Regions from separate parts of the Photobacterium sp. GB-50 genome, predicted to be linked through region 3. Evidence: riboswitches for the same ligand, from Rfam matches in the RefSeq annotation. Region 3 holds a riboswitch; each other region holds the start of a gene.
The links. Region 3 has a riboswitch for thiamine pyrophosphate ahead of thiD (bifunctional hydroxymethylpyrimidine kinase/phosphomethylpyrimidine kinase). Riboswitches for the same ligand answer to the same signal wherever they lie in the genome.

Region 1 (6,532 bases), on a different contig from region 3:
AGCACGCTCAACATCGGTAGCCGTTTTAGCATAAATCGACAAACGGATATCATCCCAATCCATTTGTTGCCAAACATCCACAAAGCTCATGTTGGCTCCTTAATCGTTAAGAAATGCCGTTAATGGACTTGATGCAATTGCATGGTTCACCTTACCTGCAAGACCCGCTTCATAGGCCATACGACCACTTTCCACGGCCAATTTAAATGCACGCCCCATTGCAATCGGATCACTTGCCGCTGCGATGGCAGTATTGACCAATACCGCATCAGCCCCCATTTCCATCGCTTCTGCGGCATGAGAAGGTGCCCCAATGCCCGCATCCACCACCACAGGTACTTGCGCCTGATCGATAATAATGCGAAGAAAATCGCGAGAAGCGACCCCTTTATTCGAGCCAATCGGCGCACCTAATGGCATCACGGCAGCGCAACCCACATCTTCTAATCGCTTACAAAGCACAGGATCGGCATGACAGTAAGGCAATACGACAAACCCTTCTTTTACCAATTGCTCAGCCGCTTTTAGCGTTTCAATCGGATCAGGCATGAGGTATTTTGGATCAGGGTGAATTTCTAATTTTAGCCAATTCGTCCCCAATGCTTCTCGGGCTAACTGCGCGGCAAAGATCGCTTCTTTGGCATTTTTCGCCCCTGACGTATTAGGCAGTAAGTTCACTCCTGCTTGGATCAATGGTGCTAAGATATCGTCATCACGCTCAGCGATATTGACTCGCTTTAGTGCCATAGTCACGAGCTCAGATCCTGTTGCTAAAATCGATTCTGCCATAACATCACGATTGGCGTATTTACCTGTTCCGGTAAACAGTCTCGATGTGAATGTTTTATCTGCAATAGTCAACATATTAACCTCCAGCTATCGCTTGAAATAACGCGATCTGATCGCCATCAGCAATGACGGTTGTCGACCACTCACTGGCTCCAACAATGCGCTGATTTATCGCGACCGCAGTACCTTGTATGGGTAAATCTAACTGCTTAACAAATTGATGAACGGTTTGCTCAGCCTCGCAAGACATAGATTCATCGTTCAACCAGATACTTATCATGGTAGCCATTTACACAACCTCTCTTTGATCTTGCTGACCACACACAGGGCAACCAGAATCAGCATCGATTGATACCTGCTGCCATTTTCCTGTTAAGCCATTAAATTGCTGCAGCAAACCAAACCCAACTTCAGCAACACCTGCGATAGCTTTGATCGCATTAAGCGCTTGTAACGTTCCAATAGTGCCAACAACAGGCCCCATCACGCCGTTACTACGACAATTTTTATCTTGTGGTGACGCTTCAGTACTAAATGGAAACACACATTGATAACACGGTGAGGCCTGCCTGAAATCAAACGCCAGTAACTGTCCTTGCCAACCTATCGACGCACCGGCAATCAGTGGTGTTTGATGCTGATAACAAGCTTGATTGACCGCATAACGGGTAGCCCAGTTGTCACTGCAATCAAGTACAATATCGGCCTGTTGTACTTCCATTACGAGTTGAAAACCTGCAAGCTTGGCTTTTACTGCACGCGTTCGTACCAATGGGTTCAATGCTAAAAGCTGATCACAGGCTGCTTGCGCTTTATTGAGTGACACATCGGTTTCTCGATAAATCACCTGACGCTGCAAGTTCGAACTCTCAACCTCATCATCATCAGCAATCACCAGTAACCCAACACCCGCAGCCGCTAGATACATCGCTGCCGCTGAGCCTAAACCTCCCGCACCGACGATCAATACCTTGGCATTGTTAAGTGCAAGTTGCCCCTGCTCTCCCATCTCTTCCAGCATGATTTGTCGATTATATCGAATAAAAGCAGTATCAGAGAGTCTGTCAGTTGTCATACATCACCTCCCGCTCAGATAAGCATTGATTGAGTTGTTCGACGGCAATCGCAGGCTCACTTGACTGGGTGATCGCACGTACCACCGCAACGCTACTCACCCCTGTTTTCCAAACGACGGGCACACGAGATAAATCAATACCCCCAATTGCCACTGTTGGAAACGTATTGCCAATCAATTGTTGATACAGCTTTAAGCGGTGAACGCCTTGCGGTAATGACGGCATTTGCTTGGTTGTGGTTGGGTAAATATGACCAAGGGCGATATAACTGGGATTAAATGCCATCGCACGTAATATCTCGTAATACCCATGGGTTGAGATCCCTAAGCGAAGATTCGCTTGTTGAATGGCATTGAGATCAGCGACCGCTAAATCTTCTTGTCCCAAATGCACCCCAAAAGCACCATGCTCAATAGCCAGTTGCCAATAGTCATTAATAAAGACCTGCGCATTTGCCTGCAGACCTAACGCAATAGCATGAGCAACATCTTGCTCTAAACCTTGTGCATTCGGATCTTTGATCCGCAGCTGAGTGGTTTTCACATCCAATTCAAGTAACTGCTTAACCCATTGGACGGAATCCACTACCGGATATAACGTCAGTTTCTCACTATCAACAGCTGCAAAAGCTTCAACTGGCTGACATTGATCTTGCCAACCAATATCTAACAGCTTTGAAAAATTAGCACAAACGATGTCAGGGAAAGCATCACGCTCAGTTGGCCAAATGCCCATCTGCATTGACTGGGCATACGCCCTTGCCAGCACTAGAGCATCTTCTAAGGGGTAATCAAGCGCGAGTGCCACCAATAACATCGCTCTCTGTTGAGTCGCATTACCAAGCTCAACACTGAAACAACCACGAACGTCACCATCATGATGCCAAAGATCAAGATAACCACCATTGACAGGTAAACCACATACCACAACGTTAGATCGTTCCAGTATTTGCGCTTTGATCAGCGAAAGATCTACCTCAGAAGATACCCATTGATCTTGAAATACATAATCAATTAGCTGAGTGGAGCAGGCTTGTTCAAAGCCCACTCGTTTAACGCAAGAGGGCGTCGATACCTCAATCCACTCTTGGCTTGATGGTATTAACGTGACTTGCTCACCTAACTGATACTCTGTCGCAGAGGCTAATAATGGCTCAATATGCATCACCAGAGACGATAAGACCTTTGGTAAGCTTAAGGTGCTCATTAGCTTTCCTCTTTAGCTAGGTGATATAACTCACTACCTTTAGATCGAAACTCTTGTGCTTTTTGCTGCATGCCTTCAAGTGGATCATCTAATAGCTTGATCGCGATTTCTGAGTCTTCTAACCCCTTAGCGTAATCTCGTACTTCTTGAGAGATCTTCATTGAACAGAATTTAGGGCCACACATTGAACAGAAATGGGCAACTTTGCCTGACTCTTGAGGGAGAGTTTCATCGTGATAGGCACGCGCCGTTTCAGGGTCAAGACCGAGATTAAATTGATCTTCCCAACGGAATTCAAAACGCGCTTTAGATAAGGCATTATCGCGCACTTGTGCACCAGGGTGGCCTTTTGCTAAATCAGCAGCATGGGCACAGAGTTTATAAGTGATAAGACCGACTTTTACATCGTCTTTATTAGGCAAGCCTAAGTGTTCTTTGGGTGTCACATAACAAAGCATTGCACAGCCATACCAACCAATCATCGCCGCACCAATACCCGATGTAATATGATCATAACCCGGTGCGATGTCTGTCGTCAGTGGACCTAAGGTATAGAATGGCGCTTCATGACAATGCTCTAGCTGCTCTTCCATGTTTTCTTTGATCATGTGCATGGGTACGTGACCGGGGCCTTCAATCATGACCTGTACATCGTATTCCCATGCAATTTTAGTTAGCTCACCTAATGTGCGTAGTTCACTAAACTGGGCTTCATCATTAGCATCGGCTACAGAACCTGGACGCAAGCCATCGCCCAGTGATAGTGAAATATCGTATTGCGCACAGATCTCACAAATCTCACGGAAGTGCTGATAGAGGAAGCTTTCTTTATGGTGTGCCAAACACCACTTCGCCATGATAGAGCCGCCACGCGATACAATACCGGTTACACGTTTCGCCGTCATAGGTACATAACGAAGCAGTACGCCAGCATGGATAGTGAAGTAATCCACCCCTTGCTCAGCTTGCTCTAGTAATGTGTCACGGAACACTTCCCAGTTAAGGTTCTCAGCCACACCATTTACTTTTTCAAGTGCTTGGTACATAGGTACAGTACCAATCGGAACAGGGCTATTACGGATGATCCATTCACGCGTTTCGTGAATATTTCGACCAGTTGATAAATCCATTACCGTATCGCCACCCCAACGGGTCGACCAGACAAGTTTTTCAACTTCTTCTTCAATCGATGAACTCACCGCTGAGTTACCAATATTGGCATTCACTTTAACAAGGAAATTACGGCCAATGATCATTGGCTCAGTTTCAGGATGGTTAATGTTGGCAGGAATAATTGCTCGGCCTTCAGCCACTTCTTTACGCACAAACTCAGGCGTAATTTCTTTTGGTAAATTAGCACCAAAGCTCACACCTGGATGTTGTTGGTTTAATACTTCATCACGGTATTTCGCACGACCCATATTTTCACGGATCGCGATATATTCCATCTCAGGCGTAATAATACCTTGGCGCGCATAATGTAATTGCGTCACACAACGCCCAGCTTTTGCACAACGAATACGCGCACGTTCCGCAAAACGTAAATCATCAAGCGTCTTATCATCTAAACGTTCATTGGCATACTCAGAGCTTAACCCTTCTAGTAATTCAGTATCGTCACGCTCTGCGATCCATTGCTCACGCACTAACGGCAAGCCATTATAGATATCGATGTTTTTTTCAGGATCAGTGTAAAAACCAGAAGTGTCGTAAACGCGAATAGGCTCGTTAGGCTCAAAGATAGGAGATTCTTTACTGCCACCAACCAAGCTATCAGCTAGAGTGATTTCACGCATAGGAACAAGCACATCAGGACGGCTACCTTGAACATACACTTTCTGTGAGTTCGGGTATGGTTGTGCTGTTAATGATTCAATAAATTGTTTCGCTTCCAGTCTCGCTTGCTTGCGATTCGACATAGCAGTTTCCTTGATTTTTCAATGTAGGGGAAAATGCTTGGCGGATGGGCGTAAACAAGAGGTGTGTACCTAAGTACAGCTATGCAGATGCATACAGTGATCCCTTAAGATATGTAGCAGAAGACATTCTCTCGTTCCCTTCGCAGGTATTAGCCTGATCAGGTTCAACGGATCCCGCAATGCGGTCTCAGCCATATGGCACTCCGACAAGTAGCAATGAGTATAAAGAAGCCGTTATAGTGCAACAACCTTTATACTGAGAAAAATAATAAAAAGTGACAAACAACAAAAAGCCGTGCATCAACACGGCTTATTATTACATTGCATATTTTAATCGTTGTTACTGTGAAATTAATACATCACAACCTAGGTGATTAGCCAAAGAATCACTTAAATCACCAAACAAGTGAAAAGTCGATTTATGGTAACCGGTGATCACTAGGCTAGCATTCAGTTCTTTTGCTAAAGCCTCTATATGCTTTGAAACATCGCCATCTGCAGTATGTATCGCTTTAACTTTATGAGAAGAAGCTGTAATTAAATCAGATAACTCTTTCATGCGTTTTTTTGCAATCGCATCATGCTCTTCTTGTAGCTCAACTTCCACATCAATAAAACTTACGTTTCCGATCCCTGGCTCAACATAAGCAACATGTAAATCAGCGTGATTTTGCTCAGCGATAACGCCAGCTTTCACCATCAATTTATGCGCATTTTTATCTTCAGGATTAACCGCTAATAACACTGTTTGGTAAAGCGACATACCTAGCCTCCTTGAGCTAAGGCTCATAGTAAATTCATTATTTATGATTATGATGCTATAAATATAGCTATACAACTAAGTATTACGCTGACTATTTAATATTAACTTAAATCAATGATTGCATTTTTGGAGAGTTCTCACTTTTCTCGCTAGCGATTATCATGAGCGCTTTCTATCATTACCTAAAAATATAAACGAGATCCCAATGAGCCAATATTTATTACTAGGATTCATCGCGCTTGGTGGTGCATTCGGCGCCTGCTCAAGATACCTCATTTCTGAGCTATGCGTAATGCTATTTGGCCGTGGCTTCCCATACGGTACTTTAACCGTAAACGTGCTGGGCTCCTTGATCATGGGGCTATTGATGTCAGCACTTAATCAAGGAATGATTGAAGCTGCACCATGGCGACCTATTATCGGCTTAGGCTTCCTAGGCGCACTAACAACATTCTCCACGTTCTCAATGGACAATGTTGTCTTGATGCAACAAGGTGAATTTTTCAAAGCAGGTTTAAACATTTTACTTAACGTTATTGTCAGCATTGCTGCTTGTTATGTTGGCTACCAGCTTATGATGAAAAGTTAATAGATAACCGATAAAAAAACCGCCTGCATGGCGGTTTTTTTATATCTAAATTAAACGAGTCATCACTTTATGCTAATGAAGAAGAACAACAAGTAATTCATTATTCTATTTAGATTAAAATTCTAAGTAACGCTATATATTTCTTAGCTATGTTTATGGCACTTATCTTCAGACGAAAAAAAACCTGAAT
Region 2 (6,532 bases), on a different contig from region 3:
CGCAAGCTTTTGATGGCTTGCGTGAGAAGGGTCGTAAAGTGCGTCAAGTATCAAAAACATTCGCCACGATGGATCACAACGTTTCTACCCAAACTAAAGATATCAATGCATCGGGGGAAATGGCACGTATTCAAATGGAAACACTGGCAAAAAACTGTGAAGAGTTTGGTGTCACCCTGTATGACTTAAACCACAAATATCAAGGCATTGTACACGTCATGGGACCTGAGCTGGGTATTACTCTGCCGGGTATGACCATTGTTTGTGGTGACTCACACACCGCGACTCACGGTGCCTTTGGTGCACTGGCCTTCGGTATTGGTACCTCGGAAGTAGAACATGTCTTAGCCACCCAAACCTTAAAACAATCTCGTGCGAAAACCATGAAGATTGAAGTTAAAGGTAAAGTAGCTGAAGGCATTACAGCAAAAGACATCGTCCTTGCCATCATTGGTAAAACAACCGCAGCTGGCGGTACTGGCTATGTGGTTGAGTTCTGTGGCGAAGCCATCACAGACCTTACAATGGAAGGTCGTATGACCGTTTGTAATATGGCGATTGAACTAGGCGCTAAAGCAGGTTTAATTGCACCGGATCAAACGACCTTTGATTATATTAAAGATCGTGAATTTGCCCCGAAAGGCGCAGATTTTGATGCCGCAGTAGAATACTGGACATCATTGAAATCCGATCCGAACGCCGAGTTTGATGCCGTTGTAACGCTCGATGCTAAAGACATAAAGCCACAAGTGACATGGGGAACAAACCCAGGTCAAGTGATTGCCGTTGATGAGCCAATCCCTGCCCCTGAAAGCTTTAACGATCCCGTTGAAAAAGCCTCTGCAGAAAAAGCATTAGCTTACATGGGACTAGAAGCTGGCAAAGCCCTGTCTGATTTTACTGTTGATAAAGTCTTTATCGGTTCATGCACTAACTCACGTATTGAAGATATGCGCGCAGCAGCAGCCATTGCCAAAGGGCGTAAAGTTGCCGCTAACGTACAAGCTTTAGTCGTTCCTGGCTCAGAGCAAGTGAAAGCACAAGCTGAAAAAGAAGGGCTTGATAAAATCTTCATTGAAGCAGGCTTCGAATGGCGACTACCCGGTTGTTCAATGTGTCTGGCAATGAATAACGATCGCTTAGGTCCCGGTGAGCGTTGTGCGTCAACCAGTAACCGTAACTTTGAAGGCCGTCAAGGTCGTGATGGGCGTACTCATCTAGTTAGCCCAGCCATGGCAGCAGCAGCGGCATGTGCCGGACATTTTGTTGATATTCGCCAACTAGATGCCGCATCGGTGTAACAAAAGGATTTGAACATGACAGGTTTTAAACAACACACAGGTTTAGTTGTACCGCTAGATACGGCAAATATTGATACCGATGCGATTATTCCAAAACAGTTTTTGCAGAAAGTAACTCGAACTGGATTTGGTAAGCACCTTTTCCATGATTGGCGTTTTCTAGATGATGCAGGCGAGCAGGCAAACCCTGACTTTATTATGAACGCCCCTCGCTACCAAGGCGCGAGTATTTTACTGGCGCGTGAAAACTTTGGTTGTGGCTCTTCTCGTGAACATGCACCGTGGGCGCTTGCTGATTACGGTATCCAAGTTATGATTGCGCCAAGCTTTGCCGATATTTTCTATGGTAACTCGATCAATAACCAAATGGTGCCCGTACGTCTCTCTGAGCAAGACGTTGATACTTTATTTAAGTATGTCGATGAAAATGAAGGCGCACAGATCACGGTTGATCTTGAAAAAATGATCGTCAGTGCGGATGGTAAAGAGTACACCTTTGAAATTGATGAATTCCGTCGTCACTGCCTATTAAATGGCTTAGACAATATCGGTTTGACACTGCAACACGAAGATAAAATTACAGACTTTGAAAACCGTATTCCTCGCTTCTTAGCGTAATCGTACATCATCTGAAATCGGACGCCCTGTTTAATATAAACAGGGCGTTTTTATTTAAAATATCAAAAAGATAATGAAATTAGCCAATACTTATTACGGTCTTAATCAATATTGTTACTTATTATATTAATAGGAAAAATATGCGTATTGTTATTGCCACTTGGCTGCTGTTATTCACTCTGCCGATCTTTGCTGCGCCAAAATCCGAACTCTGGTCATATTGGCAACCTCATGATCCTAAAAACACAAACAAGATCAGTCATCAAGATTGGCAGCAACTACTCGATAAATATCTTGTCATTCAACCGGATCAAACCTTATTTCGTTATAACCAAGTATCAAGTGCAGATAAACAAAAGCTAGCAACTTATATTAAGCGACTCAGTGCCCAAAATCCTCACCGTTATAATCGTAATGTTCAATTTGCCTATTGGGTTAATTTATATAACGCCCTAACCGTTCAATTAATTATTGATAATTACCCTGTAAAATCAATCACTAAACTTGGAGGTTTATTTAGCTTTGGGCCATGGGATCAAACCATTATTACCATTAATAATAAAAAGCTAACTTTAAACGATATTGAACATCGGATCTTACGCCCTATCTGGCAAGATCCTAGGATCCACTACGCAGTCAACTGTGCCAGCCTCGGTTGCCCTGATTTACTGCCTAAAGCGTTTAATAGCGATCGATTAGACTCCCAGTTAGATCAAGCTGCAACACGTTTTATTAATAGTGAAAAAGCAATAAAAATAACAAAAAATGGCATCACACTGTCATCTATCTATGATTGGTATCAAGCTGATTTTGGATCGTTAATTGAGTTACAACAACACCTTAATCATTATCGTATTACGCCTAACCTACAATTCACTCAGATCCATTACATCTATAATTGGCAACTTAATCAGAAGCTATAACTTCGATACAGTTGCAGGTACAATAGTCTGTTCTCATTGGGGAGCCATTTGGCTGAGATTGTTAGGCATACGTGCTTTATAGCAGGACCCATTGAACCTGAACCAGGTAATGCTGGCGTAGGAATTGAGATGCTCGAACATGCTTTCGAGCTCGCTGACCATTGCATGATGCAACAGCACTCAAACCTGTGCCGCTCTCTCTTTCAATTTTTGTCCCAAGGATGCAGGACATCTCGGAGCGCATAGTGAAAAAAATAAACACTCTTCTTCCCCTAATCTCTCTGTCATTAGTTGCAAGCTCAGCTTTCGCCTCAGACAATACTCTTAATGTTTATACCTACAGCTCCTTTGCTTCCGACTGGGGTCCTGGTCCTGTAGTAAAGAAAGCGTTTGAAAAACAATGTAATGGTTGTACGGTCAATTTTGTTTCTTTAGAAGATGGCGTATCGATTTTAAATCGCGTTCGTCTTGAAGGGAAAAACAGTAAAGCAGATGTGTTATTAGGGCTAGATAACAACCTAATGACAGAAGCGAAAAATACCGGCCTATTAGCAAAAAGTGATGTTGATACCAGTAAGCTCACGCTTCCTAAAGGTTGGAGTGATGATACTTTCATCCCTTATGATTACGGCTATTTTGCCTTTGTGTATGACAGCGATAAACTGAAAAACCCACCAGCGAGTTTAGATGCTCTGATCAAAGATCAAAATATCAGCGTTATCTATCAAGATCCTCGTACTTCAACCCCAGGCCAAGGTCTTATGTTATGGATCAAATCGGTCTACGGTGATAAAGCCCCTGAAATGTGGCAGCAACTAGCGAAACACACAGTGACCGTCACTAAGGGCTGGTCTGAAGCCTATAACATGTTCTTAAAAGGCGAATCAGATATGGTGCTTTCTTACACCACATCACCGGCCTATCACATCATTGCTGAAGACAAACACCAGTACAAAGCGGCTAACTTCAAAGAAGGCCATTACATGCAAGTTGAAGTGGCAGCAAAAATGAAAAATAGCCCACATCCAAAGCTTGCCGATCAATTTATGCAATTTATTGTAAGTGATGCTTTTCAGTCACAAATCGCTACTCACAACTGGATGTATCCAGTAACAAAGCAAAGCCTACCGAAAGGTTTTGATGAACTCACCGTACCAAGCAAAGCACTTGAATTTAGTGCCGACGAAGTGGCAACGCATCGCAAAGCCTGGATCCGAGAGTGGCAGCAAGCCCTCACTCAGTAATGGTTTAAGACTTTGAACAAACGCATTACCTTATTGCCCGGCATTATCAGTGCCGGGCTGATCACTTTTGTTGTTGTTGCCGCGCTCACCGCCTTAATCAGCCAAGCTAACGACTGGCAACTATCAACACTATGGCATGATCCTTATCTGCGACATGTAACTGGATTTAGCTTCTATCAAGCCATCTTGTCGACTCTATTTAGCATCATCCCAGCGATTCCCATTGCTTATGCACTCTCACGACGGCAGTTTGTAGGAAAAGCTCTGCTATTACGTTTATTTGCGATGACGCTCGTGATACCCGTATTGGTTGCTGTTTTTGGGTTATTATCGATTTATGGCAAAAGTGGATTGATCAGCCATAACCTAGAAATACTAGGCTTACCGCCATTAAACATTTACGGTTTAAGCGGGATTTTACTGGCTCACGTATTTTTAAACCTGCCACTGACCGTGCGTTTTCTACTGCAAAGTCTCGATGGTATCCCTGCAGAGCAACATCAGCTTGCAGCGCATTTAAGTATTACTGGCTGGAGTAAATTTCGCTTAATTGCATGGCCTCGACTACGCCAACAACTGCCGCATATCGCGGGTTTAGTCTTTATGTTGTGCTTTACCAGCTTTGCCGTGATCATGTCGCTTGGCGGTGGTCCTAAATCAACCACTATCGAGCTCGCCATATATCAAGCGTTGCGTTATGACTTTGATTTAGCGACAGGTGCGATTTTAGCCTTATGGCAAATGCTACTTTGCTGCTCATTAGTGCTTTTTACCCAACGTTTTGCTAAACCGCTTTCTACCCTAAACGGCTCTATCAGCAAAAAGGTAGTGAATTATAACGATACATGGCGCGCTAAATGTTGGGATGTATTCTGGATCATCAGTGCGTTAGTGTTTGTTATACCACCGATCATTGCCGTCTTTGTATCGGGTATTAACCATCAATTATTTAATATCTTAGAACAAAAGCAGTTATGGTCAGCAATCACTAACTCACTCCATATCGCACTATTTTCCTGCTTATTAGCATTTTGTCTTGGCGTCATGATCCTCATCACGAGTCGTAGCTTACGCTTAGCACGTAAAAAACTGGCTGCTGACGGGATTGAAATGATCGGCACAGTGATTTTAGTGACACCTGGGTTAGTGTTAAGTACTGGTATTTTTCTTTTACTGCGCCAATATACTGATGCTTACAGTGCTGCGTTTTGGGTTGTGGTCTGTGTTAATGCCCTAATGGCACTGCCCTATGTAATCAAAACATTAAGTCAACCAATGCTCCACCTCGCGCAGCAATATAATCCGTTATGTCGCAGTTTAGGGATGACGCATCTATCGCGATTACGTTTGGTTGAGTGGCGTGCGTTACGTGCCCCTATTGCCCAAGCTCTCGCTATTAGCTTTGTCTTATCTCTGGGGGATTTAGGTGCGATTGCATTATTTGGCAGTCAAGACTTTCAAACGCTGCCACTGTATTTATTTGAACTAATGGGCAGTTACCGAATGGATGCTGCTGCTGTTGCTGCACTGGTTTTACTGTTACTCAGCTTAGGTTTATTTAGTGCCGTCGAGTATCTTGTTGTTACTCGCCATCGCCATCGCCATCGCCAAGGAGTTCATCATGCTAAACATTAATCAACTCAACTATACCTACTTACCTCAACACAAAAATGAGGTTGCGATGGCGTTGAGCTTTGATGTTCAGCTTGAGCAGGGAGATATCGCTGCACTCATTGGCCCAAGTGGCGCAGGTAAAAGTACCTTATTCGCACTCATTGCTGGCTTTCTCGTCCCTGATAGCGGTGAGATCACCGTTAATAGCCAATCTATCTGTCAGCTAGAGCCTGCGCAACGTCCACTCTCGATGTTATTTCAAGAGCACAATTTATTTCCTCACCTCAGTGTATTTGAAAACATTGCGTTAGGTATCAACCCAAACCTTAAACTTACCGCAGAGCAAAAACAGCGAGTGACTAATTCAGCGAAACAAGTGGGGATTGATACCTATCTTGAGCGTTTACCTGAGCAGCTTTCTGGCGGGCAACGTCAGCGAGTAGCATTAGCGCGATGTTTATTACGAGAGCGCCCTTTGCTACTGCTTGATGAACCATTTTCGGCCCTTGACCCTGCACTGCGTGCGGAGATGTTAAACCTCGTTAAGCAATTAGCCACAACCCGTAATATGACGGTATTGATGATCACTCATAGTCCTGAAGATGCCGAAAAAATTGCCAATAAATGTATTTTTATTAATGAAGGTACTATCAAAGCGGTAGGAGAAACCTGTGATGTTTTATCTAATCCCGTATTACCTGAGCTTAAAAACTATCTCGGTTTAACCCTACCAGAAACATAACCGCAGAATGCAATAAGTAACAATATAAACAAAAAAGCGAGCACCCAATGTGCTCGCTTTTCTTATTCTTCTTGCTAGTGATTAAAGATT
Region 3 (6,532 bases):
ACCTTAGTTGCTCTCCTTTGATACCTATGCCTATCGCAACGTTTATGCCATTCGCTTTTCTTTGTTTCATCAAGCATCTAAATCGTACGTTTTAAGCCAATTATTCAATGTTTGATGATTTTTTAAACCTAATGATTTAGCAGCCTTAGATTTGTTTCCACTGGCAAAATCCATGGCAGAGATAATCGCATCTTTTTTAATATTATCAATATATTGCTGTAAATCGCCCGGAATAAGAAACTTATCTTCAGCGGACGGTGTATTATCTAAGCTTAATGTTGCTTTTTCGATATCCGCACGGCTTAGCTCTTTATTTTCAGACCATAGCGTAGCACGGTTCAATGTATTCCAAAGCTCACGAATATTACCCGGCCAGTGATGTGAAACGGTAAAATTTATTGCAGCATCGGAAATGTTTTTACTTTCAAACAGCGGATGCTTTTCCATCTGTTGATTGATGTCTGCCATGAACGTGGTAATGATGTCGGGAATATCTTCAGCGCGCTGCCTTAATGGCGGTAATGTGATAACGCCAACTGCGAGGCGATAAAATAAATCTTCACGAAACGTTTCATCAGACACCATACGAAATAAATCACGATGCGTGGCTGCGATTATCCGTACATCGATGGTGCGGGTAACGGTATCACCCACACGCGTGATCTCTTGTTGTTGTAACGCTCGTAATAGTTTGACTTGCACCACTAAAGGAAGCTCACCGACTTCATCTAAAAACAGTGTGCCGCCGTTTGCTTGCTCAAACAGTCCTTCATGATCACGCTCAGCTCCCGTGAAGGCTCCCTTTCTGTGACCAAATAAAATTGAATCGACGAGGTTTTCAGGTAGCGCACCGCAGTTGACGGCTTTAAATGGCTTTTGCTGTCGGAGGCTGGCTTGATGAATAGACTTTGCAAGTACCTCTTTCCCCGTTCCGCTTTCACCTAATAATAATGCTGGTAGATCCGAATACGCTAAACGTTGCGCTTTTTTGACGGTTTCCTGCATTACGGCTGATTTGGCGGTTATTGAGCTAAAAGCACCCTCATTTTTAGGGTGTTTGGATACCAGTTGTGAAATCGCAGTAGATGAAGATTTCGCATACTCAGAGGCAAAATCTACCGGGATATCGACATTATTGATTTCCCCTTTTGGCGATGTTTGAACGAACTGACATTTAGCATTACCCTTGCCCAGCAGCACTGATACAACTGTCATGGCAGGGGTACCTGATGTCAGATTGATATACACCTGAGTCGCATCTGAGGAAACGTCACTCAATTGCTTTTGCATGACTTTCGTTATTGATAAATAATCAATCGGTGAAGTTAATCTGACACGTTTTATCTCTACTGATGTTTTAGAACGCCCAGCACATGCTAACTTTCTTTTTAACCAGTCCTTGTAGTCAAACCATTCGTCATCCCATGTACTCGCAAGAATAACGACGCTATCAAGCATCGGCCCTCTAAGAGCGAGGGTTGCAATGGAAGCTGGTTTATCTAGCTTCATTTGATCTAAATCTGTTCTACCAAGCCAGCTAAGCAGAGTTGCCATTTTAACGTCCGTGATTTTAGTTTTGTTTATTTTAATCAATCTGATGCGGTAAAGGTGTGAGGTAATCTACAGTGTCTTAACCGAGCAGTTGCATAATACATAATATGTCAATGAAACTAATATTGTTTTTATTGCTCGGGTTCTTTGTCGGGGAATGATTATTTCACCTTGACCATTACATCTTTGTTTTTTGTCTAACATGAATGCTGATGTAACCCCTTATTTTATAAGTACGTGACAACAAAACGTTTATCTATTAGGATTTGAGAGTTAGTCGGGGGGCATTACGCTGAGATCACAATTTAAGTGGGACCCGTTGAACCTGAACCAGTTAACACTGGCGGAGGGAACTAAATAAACAATATTCGTATTGTTTAGCCAAGTTATCACTGGATCTCATCACTTCACATCAACCGATCCTTTCAGACTTGGCAACGGTTCCTAACGCGTAATTAGGAATCTGTTATGTCATCACACACCAATAATACATCCCATGTTACAACGCCTATCGTTTTAACTATTGCTGGCTCTGACAGTAGTGGTGGCGCGGGTATTCAAGCCGATATCAAAGCTATTTCAGCAACTGGTGGCTATGCTTGTTCGGTGATCACTGCAATTACGGCGCAAAACACCCAAGGTGTTAGTGGTATTCTTCCTATTCCTCTTGTGATGATAGAACAACAGTTAGATGCTGTTTTTACCGATCTCAACATTCAGGCCGTTAAAATAGGCATGCTTGCCGATAGTGACATCATCACGCTGGTTGCGAACAAAATAAAAGAGTACAAGCCACGCTATCTTGTGATTGATCCCGTTATGGTTGCCACCAGTGGTGACTTATTATTACAACAGTCAGCCATTAGTACATTAAAGCAAAAACTACTTCCATTAGCTGATCTCATCACGCCTAATTTACCTGAAGCCGCTGCGCTGACAAACAGCGAGATCCCACACAATCATACAGATATGTTGGGATTAGTCAGCAAACTGCGTGACATACAAACAAAAGCCATACTGCTTAAAGGTGGGCACCTAGAAAGTGATTCAGAAAGTAATGATTTATTGATATTAAGTGACGATATTATCGAGCTAAAAACAAAACGTATTGATACCCACAATACCCATGGTACTGGCTGTACCCTCTCTTCAGCTATTGCTTCTTACCTTGCTCAAGGTTATTCGATCGAACAAGCAACACAACGTGGCAAAGAATATATTACCTCTGCCATTTCAGCGGCTGATCTACTCAATATCGGTAGTGGTCATGGTCCTGTTAATCATTTTTTTACACAGGATCAAAATAGCTAACAAGACATGAAACATCACGCGACATGATATAAAAAAGCGGTGATTTAACTCACCGCTTTGATTTATATAGTAAATATTATGTGATTACAGTTTTGTCCAAGCATCTTGCCAATAAGCACTGCTTGCTGGGGCATAAGAAGCACTTGAGCACCAACCTGAATTAGGCCACGGTTTACATTGGTATAACTGCTCATCGCTAGCACGAACAATATCCCCTTGTTGGTAAACTGTGCCCGCTTGATACGTTGGATATTCTCCCGGCGCAGGTGGCGTCACTTCTGGTTTGACTGAGGTACACCCTTCGGTTGCAATTTGTTTCCAAACACCCCACTCACCCGTTGTTCCCGGCTCTTCACCTTTTGTCCACCAACCTGCTAGCCATACCACACCATTGTGGCTGACTTCATCTCCTGCCACATAAATACTTTGTGCACTCCATGTGTTTTCGCACACTGCGCTACCTTCAACCGTCACAACACGTTGCGCTTCTGTGGTTTGTTGTGCGCTGTCAGTAATACGGTAATTCAAGGTGTAGTTACCAGCTAGGCTCGTATTGACTTCACCTTCGATAATAATATTGGCCGTTATGTCACCATCTTCTGCATCTTTTGCGGTAATACCTGTTTTTGCATCAAAGGTATCACCGAGTTGAATAGTCGTATCGCTAATCCCTTCTAACACAGGTTTTGCACTAAACACTTCAACTTTACGCACAACAACAGATTCACTTAAAGCACTGTCATAAGCTTTGTAAGTTAGCGTGTAATGACCCACTTTATTGGTATCAACACTACCTTCAACCACGATAGAGGCAGTGACATCACCATCGTAATCATCTGTCGCTGTTACTCCTGCAAGTGGCGCAAATAAATCACCATGTGCAACAACAATATCGTCAACACCTGTGATAACGGGTGCTTTTCCTGCCTCCGTTGTCACAATACTTGCTTTTAACGACGCTTTTGCCGGCACTATATCCATTGTATTTAATACTTCACCACCACAGCTAACTTCTGCGCGGTATGGTTTCAGTGCACTTTCAATATTGATGTGAAAACGGTTCATGTGACCATCTTGCAAACGACGGTTATACAGGTTAAACGTTTTGGTGCCACCGTTTTGCGTCAACACATCCAACTGACATGTTGAAGCCGTGAAGTTATCAAGGTAAACATTACCGTATGCACCATGCAGAGCTGGGTAGATGTAGCTTGGTAGTGTTTTCTGTGGATCGTAATACCCTACCAAGGTTGTTACCTGTACGCCTTGCTTGTATGGGATAAGATCAATATTACCGCCCAGTGTTGAGTTTTCTTCTAATACCCACTGTCCATTGGCGTAAGTGAACGCATATTTTTTGTCACGCTCTAATGTAAAACTTTGATCATTATAATGAATATTGGTATTCCATAGCGATGTCACTTGAACAAGTGCTGTTTTACCTTCAAACGCTATATCGCTTGGCAGGTGAACATTACCAATCCATGCGTGGTTTTTCACTAAGACATAAACAAGATCATTTTTTTCAAATAGCTCATAAAACTTGTGACTTTCTGGACCAAATTCATCAGGCCCTAAGCTTTCATTCGGACTAACAACAACAGAGATCGCTAAATCATCAACCACTGAATGCGTCCATGGCTTCATCACTTGTTCTACATGATCCCACTTGCTATAACCTGTTGGGGACTCTGGATCAAAATTCGCTTTATTTTCTACGAAATCTTGAAACACACTCAGCTCATACGGTGCATGTAATGTGTATGCATTGTATTTAGGGTAAAGCGGTTGACCGCCAGACATGGTACCAAAACCAAAACTGTGTCCTTCAAAAGGTGCAACACATTCCCCTTCGTAGCATGACTCTTGATTCGTCACCCCTTTAGTGAAATTAGGAATAAAGATATTTTTATAAACATCCCACCCCCATGTAGAGTTCACTTCAGTAGAACTTTTGTGAATTGCTCCCGTAAAGCCACCAGGATAATGTGCACCGACTCCTAATTCGTGACCTACTTCATGACTAAATTCGTTACCCGTTGAACTCACGACAGAAGCTACACCTGCGTAAGAGCCCAACATACCGTGTGCAATTAAACCATCAGTATAATTACCAATTGAGTTATTCACAGTCACTTGCGTTGCATGGTATGGCGCTTCAATGTTCCACTGACTTGCAGGACGTACTTTTGATGAATTCACACCATAGTTAGCACTGTTAATACCTGAAGAGATCAGTTCACGTGCAATACGGTAATGTGAATCACTGCCGTAACCGTCTGCATCACTAGGATCAACACCTTGAAGTAAGCGACCATCAGGCAAAATGATCTCTTTAAGATGTACTGATTCATAAGGGTTAACAATCAATTTACTGATCTGAAGACTTTGGAAATACTGACGGTGTAATTCTGGATCATCGATAAAGATAAATTGATCTCTTGGCTCTGTTAATAAACCAATATCGATTGCATTTAAGATCATACTGGTATTAGCACCGATCTTAATATCTGAAACCGTCCCTTCTTTCTTATTTCCACTGGTGAAAGTTAAGCTTAAACCCAGTTTAACGGCTTCTGCTGGAAGTACGGCAGAGTAAGCTTTATCGCTATATGAAATTCGGCTGATTGCCATATCCGACTCACCATACCAAACACCATCAATATTCTGATAGGTAAATTGGTTACCACGGCTGATCGTATCTCTGCCTTGTGTATATTCAATTTGAGAGTTGTAGCCAGCATCTGAAATAAAGGTGATCTTCTTATTATTAAAGCTTTTATCATCAGGCAAAATAAAATGCCCCGCCCAATGACCATCTCCAGTTTTAACTAAAACTGTATCGTGCTGATCAAGTAGTGCTTTAAAATGTGTTGTACCCGCTTCGCCAGAGATGTCATGAAGATCGCTATTGCTAGTAATAGTTAGAGAGAACTGCGATGGCTTCGTTATCTCAACATACTTGTCAAGCTTACCCGCCACTTGTGGCAACTGTTGTGGTTGACGCATCACCGTGTGATAAACCACGTCGTTTTGTTTATTTTTAGCAGTCACAGTAACCACTTCGTCTTGCTCTAGCATATCTGCATGAGGCTCAAACAGCACCAGTGTACGACGAAGAGAAACAAGATGTGGTTGGCGATCATTTTCAATCTTATTGCTCGTTTGCATGATCACGCTTTGAGCAACACTAACACTACCTTGCAGTGTGCCTTGAGTGTCTGATGGCAACGCTTTTTTATTAAAATAAAGTGTTTCTGGTACTGTGGATCCGATTGTTTCTGCTTGTCCATATTGCGCCATAAGCAATACTGGCAATAGGCTGACTAAATACTTCTTTTTCATTATTTTCGCACAATGTTAATAATATGTATTTGGCGAAATATAAACAATAACAATACAATTTAGAATTAATTTATCTATTTGATTTGTAATAATTTATTATTAGATCAACCGTCAAAAACACCACGTGATAAACACTGTTTTCTTGACGCTTTCGATTACGGATGAACAACAATTTCACGTTTATCACATACTCCATTAATACAAGCAGTGATACGCACCTTACCCGAGTAATCCACTAATTTAATTTCATTACCAGTAAATGGTTGGTTATTAACATACCAATCAACCTTTACGTTTTCATCTAGCGTTTGTAGCGGTAATACGT

Region 1: linked by a shared signal. The riboswitch ahead of thiC (phosphomethylpyrimidine synthase ThiC) and the one ahead of thiD (bifunctional hydroxymethylpyrimidine kinase/phosphomethylpyrimidine kinase) in region 3 are both predicted to bind thiamine pyrophosphate.
Region 2: linked by a shared signal. The riboswitch ahead of thiB (thiamine ABC transporter substrate binding subunit) and the one ahead of thiD (bifunctional hydroxymethylpyrimidine kinase/phosphomethylpyrimidine kinase) in region 3 are both predicted to bind thiamine pyrophosphate.

What each region holds. Positions count from the first base shown of each region.
Region 1 is NZ_PYNX01000016.1:152-6,683, reverse strand. Features, by position in the region: gene thiH (2-iminoacetate synthase ThiH) at 1-90, opposite strand, end outside; gene C9J41_RS16470 (thiazole synthase) at 100-864, opposite strand; gene thiS (sulfur carrier protein ThiS) at 866-1,078, opposite strand; gene C9J41_RS16460 (HesA/MoeB/ThiF family protein) at 1,079-1,864, opposite strand; gene thiE (thiamine phosphate synthase) at 1,854-3,071, opposite strand; gene thiC (phosphomethylpyrimidine synthase ThiC) at 3,071-4,990, opposite strand; TPP riboswitch at 5,109-5,206, opposite strand; gene C9J41_RS16445 (universal stress protein) at 5,331-5,753, opposite strand; gene crcB (fluoride efflux transporter CrcB) at 5,959-6,342, shown strand.
Region 2 is NZ_PYNX01000012.1:37,364-43,895, reverse strand. Features, by position in the region: gene leuC (3-isopropylmalate dehydratase large subunit) at 1-1,301, shown strand, start outside; gene leuD (3-isopropylmalate dehydratase small subunit) at 1,317-1,919, shown strand; gene C9J41_RS14825 (DUF547 domain-containing protein) at 2,060-2,842, shown strand; TPP riboswitch at 2,870-2,983, shown strand; gene thiB (thiamine ABC transporter substrate binding subunit) at 3,097-4,086, shown strand; gene thiP (thiamine/thiamine pyrophosphate ABC transporter permease ThiP) at 4,099-5,721, shown strand; gene thiQ (thiamine ABC transporter ATP-binding protein) at 5,708-6,442, shown strand; gene C9J41_RS14805 (PhoH family protein) at 6,524-6,532, opposite strand, start outside.
Region 3 is NZ_PYNX01000013.1:16,387-22,918, reverse strand. Features, by position in the region: gene C9J41_RS15225 (sigma-54-dependent Fis family transcriptional regulator) at 70-1,554, opposite strand; TPP riboswitch at 1,820-1,920, shown strand; gene thiD (bifunctional hydroxymethylpyrimidine kinase/phosphomethylpyrimidine kinase) at 2,020-2,862, shown strand; gene C9J41_RS15215 (M66 family metalloprotease) at 2,947-6,207, opposite strand; gene pbpC (penicillin-binding protein 1C) at 6,363-6,532, opposite strand, start outside.